4 regions of the Mesorhizobium sp. M0701 genome follow, and region 3 is predicted to be linked to each of the others. Evidence: predicted binding sites of a transcription regulator. Region 3 holds the regulator's gene; each other region holds the start of a gene.
The links. Region 3 encodes PhoB, which activates phosphate uptake and scavenging genes when phosphate is short. Its sites were predicted from a motif close to TGTCATNNANCTGTCAT; they were not measured.

Region 1 (3,098 bases), on a different contig from region 3:
AAGGCGGCAGGTTTTGACCCTGTTCGGCAGTTGGTGCCTTTATGAACTTCAGCTCCGGGCCGAATGTCATATCGAAACCATTAGGCCCGAACGTGCCGGAATGGATCGGACCCGAAACGAATTCCCAAAACGGATTGAAGTCCTGGAACTGCGCCTTGTCCGGATTGTAGTAATGCGCGGCTGTGTAATGCACGTCTGCGGTGAGCCAGACAGTGTTGCTGATACCCGCATTCTTTATATAGCGAAGAAGGTCGGCAATTTCCAGCTCACGCCCTTTGGCCGGGCCATTGTCGCCATTGCTGACCGCCTCGGCCCCTACCTTCTTGGTGCCGTCGTTCCAGACGACGAGGCCGAGCGGCATGTCGGCGGCGATGATTTTCCAGGTTGCGTTGGAATTCGCCAGTTCACGCTTCAGCCACTTGATCTGCTGTTCACCGAGGATGCGCGATTGCGGCGTCATCGTCTCCTGCATATCCGGACCGTTGGGGCCGCGGTAGGAACGCATGTCGAGGAAGAACACGTCGAGCAGCGGACCATAGGCGATCTTGCGGTAGACGCGGCCGGGCTCCGACGGCTCGTAACGGATCGTCGTCATTTCGTGGAAGGCGCGCGCCGCACGTGCCGCCAGCACATGGATGGATTTTTCAGTGTAGCGATCGTCGGCGCTCAGGTCCTTCGAGTCCGACCAGTTGTTCAGCACCTCGTGGTCATCCCACTGATAGAAGGTCGGACAGATGGCGCTGAGCGCCAGCACATGCCTGTCCATCATGTTGTATTTCCACTGCGCCCGGTATTCGTCCAACGTTTCGGCAACCTTGCGCTTCTCGTCGATCAGCACTTTGTTTTTCCACTTGCCGCCGTTGGGCAGGTCGACCTCGTCCTTCATCGCACCATCGGCATAGATCGTATCGCCCGAATGCAGGAAGAAGTCGGGCGTGTGCTTGGCAATGGTGGCGTAGGTCTTCATGCCGGTCTCGTCGATGCCCCAGCCTTGGCCGGCGGTGTCGCCCGACCAGGCAAAGCGAATGTCGCGCTTCGAGGCAGGTGCCGTGCGGAAGCGGCCGACGACCGGCTCGGAAACGGCGTTGATGTCGGCAAGATCGGCCGCGACCATGCGGTAGAAGATGTCCTGGTCGGAGGCGAGATCGGTAAGCAGCCGCTTCACCGTATAATCGCTGGCCGGCGAGGTATCGAGCGGCGCCAGGCGGACGGCATTGGTGAAGCTTTCGGTCGACGACACCTCGAACATGACGCGCGACGGCCGGTCGGTGCGTGTCCAGACCATGCCGCTGGTGGCATCGACGTCGCCGGATTGGATGCCATGGGTGAACGCCGGGCGCTGATTGGCGCGCGAGTAATAGGGAAGGGCGAGGCCCGAGGCGCCGACCAGGCCAACGGCGCTGGCCGACGTGACGAAAGCGCGCCGCGTCATCGAAATCTTGTTCATGGCTGTCTCCTGGATGGCATTGAACGTCGCCGCCAAGCTCCAGCTTCAATGTTTCAGGCACATTTCGAAACGATGAAGGTTTGATAACAGTGAACAGGCTGGCGATCTCCCTCGTTGAGGGGGAGATGTCGCCGAAGGCGACAGAAGGGGGTCGTCTCGCGCGGAGCGCCGGCCTCCTGCATCGGCGATAAGGGGCCGAGCCCAGTCGGACCGACCCCCTCTGGCCGCTTCGCGGCCATCTCCCCCTCAAGGGGGGAGATTAGCACGGCCGATTGCGCCCTATGCCGCCTGCGGTTCCGGATCAAACGCCGGGCGGGTGGTATTGATCAGCAGCGAGATGCAGGCGGCGGCTATTGCCGTCATACCGGCGATCAGGAAGGCAAGCTCGTAATTGCCTTGCAGCTCGCGCATGGTGCCGCCGAAGAAGGCCGCTGTCGCGGCGCCAACCTGATGGCCGGCGACGATCCAGCCGAAGACGATCGGTCCGCTGCGGTCGCCGAACGCCTCGTTCGAAAGCCTGAGCGTCGGCGGCACCGTGGCGATCCAGTCCAGTCCGTAAAACACGGCGAAGATGATCAGGCTGGTTGCCGAAAAGCCGGAATAGGGCAGATAGATCAGCGACAGGCCGCGAATACCGTAATAGACGCCGAGCAGCTTGCGCGGGTCGAAACGGTCGGTGAGCCAGCCCGACAGCGTCGTGCCGATAAGATCGAAGATGCCCATCATCGACAGCAGGCCGGCGGCTTGCACTTCGCCTATGCCCATGTCGCCGCAAAAGGCGATCAGGTGCGTGCCGACCAACCCGTTGGTGGTGAAGCCGCAGACGAAGAAAGTGGCGAACAGATACCAGAAGACGCGCGTGCCGGCGGCGCGGCGCAGCGTGCTCAGCGTATGCGAAAGGAAATTGCCTTGCGAGGCTGGCGGCACCGGCGGCACGTCGTCGGCATCGGCGCCATAGCGGACCATGCCGATCGACGCCGGGCGCTCCGGCACCAGCATATAGACCAGCGGCACCAGGCAGGCGGTGGCCCCGGCAATGGCGATGGCGACCGGCTTCCAGCCGCCCGACTGGGCGAGCGAGGCGAGCAGCGGCAGGAAGACCAGCAGCCCGGTGGCACTGGACGCCGACATCAGCCCCATCACCAAGCCGCGATTGGTCTTGAACCAGCGGTTGACGATGGTCGCGCCGAGCACGGTGGCGACGGCGCCCGAGCTGACGCCGGAAAACACGCCCCAGGTGAGGAGCAGATGCCACGGTTTGGTCATCAACAGGCTGAGCGCGGTCGATCCCGACATCAACAGCAGCGCGGCAAGCAAGGTGCGGCGCAGCCCGATCCGCTCCATCAACGCCGCGGCAAATGGCCCGGTCAGGCCATAGAGGAAGATGCCGGTGGCCGCCGCCAGCGACACCACGTCGCGCCGCCAGCCGAAACTGTTCTCCAGCGGCAGCATCATGACTGCCGGCGCCGAACGCAGGCCCGCTGCGATCAGCAGGCAGAGGAAGATGACGGCGACCACGACGAAAGCGTAGCGCTGGCCAAACGGGCGGGATTGAGTTATCATGTTACTGACCGGTACGTTGCAGGAGCGCGAAACATACGTACCGACCGGTAACATTGTCAACCAGCTAATCGGCAGACCAGGCATGAAA
Region 2 (3,098 bases), on a different contig from region 3:
TCAGAAATTCACGCCTTTTGGATGTGTCGTTCACGGCGACCTCCTTTCGTGTTGTGTTCCCCTTTGGAGCAGTAATACAGGCATCGGTTGCAACTGACGCCATTGTCCCTTACAAGGGACGCCTGTACTCTGTACAAGACAGATTAACATCAGGAATCGATAATGCAAGAAGGTAATGCCTTGGCCGCTCGACCGGACGCCGGTCTGGACGAAGACAAGAACTCGGTTTCTCGGGAGAAGGGCCTCAACCGGGTCCTCCAGATTCTGGAGTTTCTCCACACGACCCAGCGTGCGATCGGCATCGGCGACCTTGCCAAGGGGGTAAACGCGCCGCGTTCGACGACTTATACGCTTGTGCGCTCGCTGGTCGACGCAGGCCTGCTGGAGATGGCCGGAGACGGCAATCGGGTCTATTTCGGAAAGAAGCTCTATCTCTACGGAATGGACTATGTGCGGGGCAACGACCTGCTCAGGCGAGGGCGCCAGGAAGTCGATCATCTGTCACGCGAGACCGGCGAGACCTCGGAGTTGTGCATGCTGCAAAGCGGCCGCTACACCATCGTCCATTCAAGCCCGGGAACGAGGCCATTCCGGATCAGCTCGGCGACCGGTCTGCAAATACCGCTCCCCTGGACAGCTTCCGGGCGACTGCTCCTCGCCGGCTTCGACAGGGCAGCGATTGAGGATATGGTCTCCGAGGACGATCTCGTGCTGCCGGACGGCCGCAGATTGCAACTCGACGATTTCATAGACGACATCGCCGTCGCCAAGTCGGCCGGCTACTGCGTCACCTCCGGCCTTGTCGATGCCTACACGAAATGCCTGGCCGCGCCGGTCTTTTCAGCGCCGGGCAGGGTCGAGGCGACGATGTGCCTGGTGGTTCCGATCGATACCTCGACCGAAAAGACCGACGACCTGATAGCGTTGTTGCGCGAGCGCGCCGCACGGCTTTCGATCGCGGCATAACCGCTTTTCCAGCAGGCCAGCGCCGGCGTTCGTTCAAGCAATGGCGTTCGTTCAAGCAATAATGTCTGGAATGATCTTGTCTTCCAGCGCCATCAGCCTGTCCTTCAGGAAAAGCTTCTTTTTCTTCATGCGCTGGATTTGCAGCGGGTCGCAATTCATGGCGATCATCGCATTGATGGCCGCGTCGAAATCGGCGTGTTCCTGCTTCAGCCGGGAATATTCGAGGCGGATATCTGCCTGTTCCTGATCGGACATTTTTACCGTCTGCACGTCTGCGGCGCCCAAACTATGGGCCTGATTGGGCGGGACCGGGTCTTCTTGCACCGGCGCGCAGCCCATATCACATTTCATATTGGCGTGGAATGCTACCACGCAGCATTCGACATCGGTGCGCGATGGTGGCACACTGTCATTATGCCGTCATAGAAGCGAGCCTGCGGTGGACGTACCATGACGGCTGCAATCCGAGGAAACCATGAAAGGGAGAACCAATCATGTCTCTTGCATCCCATCTTGATGAGCTGCAGCGGAAACACGGCGACATCGAACGCGAAATCGATGATGCGATGACCCATCCATCGGTAGACGACCTCGAAATCGTGAATCTCAAGCGGCGCAAGCTGGCGCTCAAGGACGAGATTGAAAAACTGAAGGCGAAACCGACGACCCACTGAAACCCTTCCAGGACTAGAAGCGCCACCCGGAGCGCGATCTTTCCGGTGGCATGTCTCTATGCTGCCGGAAACGCTCATGGATTTGCGGCAAGCTGCCGTCTTGTTGTTTCCGATTTGCTGGGCCTGCGCGCCAGTTGCCATTGACAAGCCATCTTTGCTCCTCCACCTCATGCCCGGACCTTCAAGATTAAAGGTAGCCGGCATGACCGGATATTTTTCCTCACCCTTCCCACGCCGCAGGTCGGTCGGTGTCGATGTCGGCGGCGTGATTGTCGGCGGCGGCGCCCCAGTCGTCGTCCAGTCGATGACCAACACCGACACGGCCGACGTCGACCAGACGGTCGCGCAAGTGGCGGCGCTGCATCGCGCCGGCTCCGAGATCGTGCGCATAACGGTCGACCGCGACGAAAGCGCTGCCGCTGTGCCGGCCATCCGCGAGCGACTGGAGCGGCTCGGCATCAACGTGCCGCTGGTCGGCGATTTCCATTATATCGGCCACAAGCTCCTGGCCGATCATCCGGCCTGCGCCGCGGCCTTGGCCAAGTACCGCATCAACCCCGGCAATGTCGGTTTCAAGGACAAGAAGGACCGGCAGTTCGCGGCAATCGTCGAGATGGCGATCCGATACGACAAGCCGGTGCGCATCGGCGTCAACTGGGGTTCGCTCGACCAGGAGCTGCTGACCCGGCTGATGGATGACAACCAGGCCCAAGGCTTTCCGCTGACCGCGCAGGAAGTGACGCGCGAGGCAATCGTGCAATCGGCGATCCTGTCGGCCGAAATGGCCGAAGAGATCGGCCTTGCGCGCGAGAAGATCATCCTGTCGGCCAAGGTCAGCGGCGTGCAGGATCTGATCGCCGTCTACACCGAGCTTGCCACCCGATCCGACCATGCGCTGCACCTCGGCCTGACAGAGGCCGGCATGGGCTCGAAAGGCATCGTCGCCTCGTCCGCGGCCATGGGCATCCTGCTCCAGCAAGGGATCGGCGACACCATCCGTATCTCGCTGACGCCGGAGCCGAACGGTGACCGCACACGCGAAGTGCAGGTGTCGCAGGAGCTGTTGCAGACCATGGGCTTCAGGCAGTTCGTGCCGATCGTCGCCGCCTGCCCGGGCTGCGGCCGCACGACCTCGACCGTGTTCCAGGAGCTTGCCCAGAACATCCAGGCCGACCTGCGCAAGAACATGCCGGTGTGGCGCGAACGCTATCCCGGCGTCGAGAACCTCAAGGTCGCGGTGATGGGTTGCATCGTCAACGGTCCGGGCGAATCCAAACATGCCGATATCGGCATTTCGCTGCCCGGCACCGGTGAGACACCGACCGCCCCGGTGTTCGTCGACGGCAAGAAGGCGGCGACGCTGCGCGGCCCATCGATTGCCGCGGATTTCGAGAAGATGGTCGCCGACTATATCGAACGGCGGTTCGGGCAGCACGACAAAGCCGCGGCGGAGTAGTT
Region 3 (3,098 bases):
AAGCTCAACGCCAGCGGCTTGAGCCTGTCCGGCGGCCAGCAGCAGCGGCTCTGTATCGCCCGCACGGTGGCGGTGAAGCCGGAAGTCATTCTGCTCGACGAACCGGCTTCGGCCCTCGACCCGTTGTCGACCGCCAAGATCGAGGAACTGATCGACGAGTTGCAAGCCGACTACACGATCGTCATCGTCACCCACAACATGCAGCAGGCGGCGCGCGTGTCGCGCCAGACCGCCTTCATGTATCTGGGTGAGCTGGTCGAGTTCGACCGGACCGAGAAGATCTTCACGTCGCCCCGCGAGAAGCGCACGCAGGACTACATCACTGGCCGCTTCGGCTGAGCCGTTCCGATCATGCATATGAGGACAGGACCATGGGCGAACACACAGTCGCTTCTTTCGACGAGGATCTCGAGCAGATCAGCAAGCTGATCCGCGACATGGCCGACCTCGCCGGTTCGATGGTCGGCGGGGCGACCAAGGCCCTGTTGAATTCCGACAACGTGCTGGCGCAACGCGTCGTTTCCGACGACGCCATCATGGATGCGCGTCAACGCGAACTGGACGACCGCGCCATCACCCTCATCGCCAAACGCCAGCCGATGGCCCACGATCTTCGCCATGTGGTCGGAGCGATCCGCATGGCGGGCGACCTCGAACGCATCGGCGACCTTGCCAAGAATATCGCCAAGCGCGTGAGTGCGGTCGGCCTCAGCGCCACGCCGCGGGACCTGTCGCATTCCATCGACGCGATGGCGCAACTGGTTCTCATCCAGGTGCAGGGTGTCATCGAGGAATATGCTGCAGGCGATGCGGCCGCGTTGGCCAAGCTGCGTGCCGCCGACGAGCGCATCGACGTCAAATACACGTCCGTGTTCCGCGAGCTCTTGACCTACATGATGGAAGATCCGCGCAACATCACCGCTTGCACGCACCTGCTGTTCTGCGCCAAGAATCTGGAGCGGATCGGCGACCATGTCACCAACATCGCCGAAAATGCGTATTATGTGCTGACCGGCGAGCAATTGCCGGTCAATCGTCCGAAGCAGGACGAAACGACAATGTCCGCACCGGTGACATGATGGGGGTGCCCAGCCGATGATCGCACCACGCATAATGGTGGTGGAGGACGAGGAGCCGTTGGGTGTGCTGCTCCGCTACAATCTCGAATCCGAAGGCTACCAGGTCGAGGTGGTGACACGCGGCGACGAAGCCGAGATCCGTTTGCAGGAGAATGTGCCCGACCTTTTGGTGCTCGACTGGATGATACCAGCGGTTTCCGGCATCGAGCTCTGTCGTCGGTTGCGGGTGCGCCCCGAAACCGAGCGGCTGCCGATCATCATGCTGACCGCGCGCGGCGAGGAGAGCGACCGGGTGCGCGGTCTTTCGACCGGCGCCGACGACTATCTGGTCAAACCGTTTTCGACACCAGAATTCATGGCCAGGGTCAAGGCGCTGCTACGGCGCGCCAAGCCGGAAGTGCTGTCCAGCGTGCTGAAGGTCGGCGACATCGTGCTCGATCGCGAATCGCACAGGGTCTATCGCAAGAAGAGCGAAATCAGGCTCGGGCCGACCGAATTCCGGCTGCTCGAGTTCATGATGCGGCATCCGGGCCGTGTCTTCTCGCGCAGCCAGTTACTCGATAATGTCTGGGGCGAGACAATCTACATCGACGAACGCACCGTCGACGTGCATGTCGGGCGGCTGCGCAAAGCCGTCAACAACGGCCGGATGCCGGATGTCATCCGCACCATCCGCGGTGCCGGCTATGCGATCAGGGAAGATTGACCCGCCTGGTCATGCTACGTTCTTTCTGACGCTGGGCCTCATTTGCGCGCCCGGCGCGAAAATCTCCTGGTCGACGAAGCTTAACGCCCGCATCGCGCAGCCTTCGCGGATCAGCGGCAATTCGTTCGGCTCTGTATCGAAGGAGATCGAGCCTGAATGCTGGCCGCCGGCGGTCTGGGCGATTGCCTTCCGCAAGGCCGGCTCGATCAGATCGAAGGCGGCGGCACTGGCGCCGACCATCGCGACCGGTGCCGGATCGATCAGCGCGAACAGCGAGCCGAGACCGAAACCCAGCGCTTCGCCGGCCTTGCGGTAGGCCTCGCGTTCCGGCCCATCTTTCTCGCGCGCCCGGGCCGCCAGTGCTCGCATGTCGGCGTCGCTGACGTCGGCGACCGGTTCGCTGTCTTCGCTCATCTGCCTGGCGTTGCGCCAGATGGCGTAGTTGCCGGCATACGCCTCGATGCAGCCGCGCCGCCCGCAACGGCAGAGCGCGCCGCCCGGACGATGGATCATTTGGCCAAATTCGCCGCCCGAGGAATGCGTCCCGGTGAACAGTTCGCCCTTCAGCACCAGCCCCATGCCGATGCCATGCGAAAGCAGGATGGCGATGAAGTCGTCGCGATAGCGATCCGGATTGCGCCAGCGCAAAGCCACCGCCATCATGTTGCAGTCGTTCTCCACCGTTGCCGGGATGCCGAATTCGCCCTCCAGCATGTCGGCAAAGGCGATGTCGGTCTGCGGCGTGATCGGCGACCACAGCATGGCGCGTGCAGGGGAGTCGGTAATGCCCTGAATCGCCAGGGCGATGCGGGCGACACTGCGGACGTCAAGGTCTGGATCCTGCAGCCGGCGCCGGACGATGGCCATGCATTCACGGATCAGCTCGTCGCGCGGCATGGTCAGCGTGTCCAGCCGGCGCTGTTCCTCGGCGACCACCTGTCCCGTATAGTCGATAATGGCGGCCGACAGGAAATTCAGCGACAACACCACGGTCAGCACCGCCGCCGCTTCCGGATTGAGGGCGAGGCCGACCTGCGGACGACCGCGTTTCAACGAAACGGGCTCACTTGCCTTGCTCTCGGCGAGGATGCCTTCCCGTATCAGGTCGGAAGAGATCGCCGATATGGTCGAATGACTGAGGCCGGTGGTAGCTGCGATCTCAGTACGCGATGGCTGGCCGGCCCGGCGCACCGCCGAGATCACCATCGCCCGGTTGCGCCGGCGCAAATCGTCATGGCGGATTCCGACCGACATTGTTTTGCTTTCCTCCCGGTTGCCGCGGCCGCTCATGAACCGGAAGCCGTCGGTAATGT
Region 4 (3,098 bases), on a different contig from region 3:
CCTGATCAACAGGCTGATTTGAGTCAGGTGCCGTCGGCCCGCCCAAGCCATCGCTGCAGGAACCGTGCCGCAAGCCAGCACAGCATCGCCCAGGCAAAGCCGGCGCACCAGCCGGCCAATACGTCGGACGGCCAGTGGACGCCGAGATAGATGCGGCTGATGCCGACCACCACTGTCGTCAGCACCGCCAGCCCGAGTACATAGATCTTCGTTGTGCGCCCGGGCAAAACCCGCGCCGCCATGCTGCCCAGCGTCAAATACGTCACCGCCGACAGCATGGCGTGGCCGCTCGGAAACGAAAGCGATGCCACATCGGCGAGATGCGAGACCAGATCGGGGCGCGGCCGGTCGATATCGAATTTCAGCACGCTTGACAGGAGCTGGCCGCCCGCTACCGCGACGAACATGAGAAGCGCCGCGCCTGGCCTGCGGATAAGAAGCAGATAGACGATCATTGCTGCCGTGATCAGCAGCAGTACGCTGGCGCTGCCGAGGCTGGTGATGTCGCGCATCGCCCCTTCCAGCCACGCCGGTCCGATCGGATTGTCGGGCTGGCCGGCCTTGCGGAAGGCAAGCAGGATTTCGGTGTCGAAGGCATGCGGCGTGGTCGCCCGCGCCAGCTCCATCAGCTCCTCGAACCCCCACAGCCCGCCGGCAATGACCAGCCCGGCCAGCAGAACCGGGAACTCCAGCCAGTTGGGCAGCCTGCTTGCAATCTTCTTCATCGGCCCGATCGCAGTTACAGCCTTTGCAGATAGGGCCCGAGCGTGATCAGCGCCACAGCTGCGATGGCAAGCACGATGCCGGTTGCCTGCAAGGCATTGACGCGCTCGCCGAAGAAGACCAGCGCCACCACATTCACCGACACCAGCTGGATCACCGCCGACAGGCTGAACGACACCGACATGCCGAATTCACGGATCAGCCTCAGCATGATCAGATTGCCCAGCGAATAGAGCGCCAACGTCAGCACAATCTTGCCGAGGCTCGGCGCCAGCCCCCACTGTTTTGCGGCCATCGCCGCCAGCAGGAAGATCACCGTCGAAACGCAGAGCTGCCCAAGTCCCCAGAAACTCACTTTTGTTCCTCCCGATGCGGTCCCTACCGCCTGCCGCAGCTCTTGTTTCCGAAGCGCCGGTCGCGGTCAAGCGGGGCCGATGTTGGATACGAAATCGCAGGTGGCAATTAGCCGGCATGTCATCAAACTGTGACCTGCCGGTAATACCGGATTGGCCAGGCAACACGCTCCAGCAATCCATCCAGCCAGAGGCAGGCCCTATGACCGAACATCGCACCCCTGACGCCCATTTCCGCACCAGCCTGCTCGAGGAAAACGATGGGCCAGGAGCCAATCCCACCGACAACCGCACCATGGGTGAGATCATCGCCGCGCGGTTCTCACGCCGCGGCTTCCTCAAGGGTTCGCTTGCCGTCTCGGCCATAGCCGCTACCGTCAGCCCGCTGGCGCTGATCACCGCCGACAATGCCCGCGCCGCCGAAGGCTCCGCCTTCGCTTTTGACGAGCTCGAGGCCGGCATCGACGACAAGCATCACGTCGCACCCGGCTATGACGCCGATGTACTGCTGCGCTGGGGCGATCCGCTGTTCGCCGATTCGCCGGAATTCGATCCGACAAAACAGTCGGCGGAAGCCCAGGCCAGACAATTCGGCTACAACAACGACTATGTCGGCTATATCCCGATCGACGGCTCGGCCGAGCACGGCCTGCTGGTGGTCAACCACGAATACACCAATCCGCACCTGATGTTTCCGGGCCTCGTCACCATCATCGACGGCAAGGCCAAGCAGGCGCCCCTCAGCAAGGAACAAGTCGACGTCGAGATGACGGCGCATGGCGGCACTATCGTCGAGATACGCAAGGTATCAGGCAAATGGCAGGTCGTTCGCGACGGCAAGCTCAACCGCCGCATCACCTCCAACACCGAGATCGCGCTCTCCGGCCCGGTCGCCGGCCACGACCGCGTCAAGACCAGCGCCGATCCGACCGGCACGAAAGTCATCGGCACCATCAACAATTGCGCCGGCGGCGTCACGCCATGGGGCACCTATGTCATGGCCGAGGAGAACATCCACGGCTATTTCTCGGGCGAGCTGCCGCAGGGGCATAAGGAAGCCGCCAATTACAAGCGCCTCGGCATTCCCGAAGGTGCCTATGAATGGGCAGCGCATTACGACCGTTTCGATATCGGCAAGGAGCCGAACGAGCCGAACCGCTTCGGCTGGATCGTCGAGGTCGACGTCCAGGATCCGACTTCGGCGCCGAGGAAGCGCACCGCGATGGGGCGCTTCAAGCATGAGGGCGCCGAATCGATCGTCGCCAAGGATGGCCGTGTCGTCTTCTATCTCGGCGACGACGAGCGCTTCGATTATGTCTATAAGTTCGTCACCACAGGCAAGTTCGATCCGGACGACCGCGCCGCCAACATGGATTTGCTCGACGACGGCACCTTGCATGTCGCCAAGTTTGCCGACGACGGTTCGGTCGAGTGGCTGCCGATCGTCTTCGGCCAGGGGCCGCTGACGGCGGAGAACGGCTTCGACAGCCAGGCCGACGTGCTGATCGAGACGCGCCGCGCCGCCGACCTGCTCGGCGCCACCAAGATGGACCGCCCGGAAGACATCCAGCCCAATGCCACCAACGGCAAGGTCTACGTCATGCTGACCAACAATTCGAAGCGCAAGGCCGACCAGGTCGACGCCGCCAACCCGCGTGCCGAGAACGCCTTTGGCCACATCATCGAGATCGTCGAGGACGGCGGTGATTTCACCGCGACAAAGGGTAGGTGGGAAATCCTGCTGAAATGCGGCGATCCCGCTGTGGCCGACGTCGGCGCCACCTTCTCGACCGCAACCACCGCCAATGGCTGGTTCGGCATGCCGGACAATTGCACGGTAGATTCGGCCGGCCGCCTCTGGGTCGCCACCGACGGCCAGGGCCCGAAAGCCACCGGCCGCACCGACGGTCTGTGGGCTGTCGATACGGAAGGGACGGCACGGGCGACATCAAAGCTGTTCTTCCGCGTGCCGATCGGCGCCGAAATGTGCGGTCCCCTGTTTGCGCCGGACGACCAGACCGC

Region 1: the regulator PhoB is predicted to act here: its motif matches at 1,520-1,536, upstream of NKI24_RS25680 (alkaline phosphatase D family protein).
Region 2: the regulator PhoB is predicted to act here: its motif matches at 1,374-1,390, upstream of NKI24_RS14070 (YdcH family protein).
Region 4: the regulator PhoB is predicted to act here: its motif matches at 1,196-1,212, upstream of NKI24_RS19195 (PhoX family protein).

Annotation. Positions count from the first base shown of each region.
Region 1 is NZ_JAMYPO010000033.1:68,858-71,955, forward strand. It holds gene NKI24_RS25680 (alkaline phosphatase D family protein) at 1-1,447, opposite strand, end outside; gene NKI24_RS25685 (MFS transporter) at 1,727-3,010, opposite strand; gene NKI24_RS25690 (TetR/AcrR family transcriptional regulator) at 3,093-3,098, shown strand, end outside.
Region 2 is NZ_JAMYPO010000011.1:142,063-145,160, forward strand. It holds gene NKI24_RS14055 (transporter substrate-binding protein) at 1-34, opposite strand, end outside; gene NKI24_RS14060 (IclR family transcriptional regulator) at 163-966, shown strand; gene NKI24_RS14065 (YdcH family protein) at 1,018-1,221, opposite strand; gene NKI24_RS14070 (YdcH family protein) at 1,461-1,640, shown strand; gene ispG (flavodoxin-dependent (E)-4-hydroxy-3-methylbut-2-enyl-diphosphate synthase) at 1,843-3,096, shown strand.
Region 3 is NZ_JAMYPO010000009.1:29,268-32,365, forward strand. It holds gene pstB (phosphate ABC transporter ATP-binding protein PstB) at 1-339, shown strand, start outside; gene phoU (phosphate signaling complex protein PhoU) at 372-1,079, shown strand; gene phoB (phosphate regulon transcriptional regulator PhoB) at 1,096-1,785, shown strand; gene NKI24_RS11350 (ROK family protein) at 1,795-3,039, opposite strand.
Region 4 is NZ_JAMYPO010000019.1:89,560-92,657, forward strand. It holds gene NKI24_RS19185 (phosphatase PAP2 family protein) at 24-725, opposite strand; gene NKI24_RS19190 (hypothetical protein) at 740-1,078, opposite strand; gene NKI24_RS19195 (PhoX family protein) at 1,279-3,098, shown strand, end outside.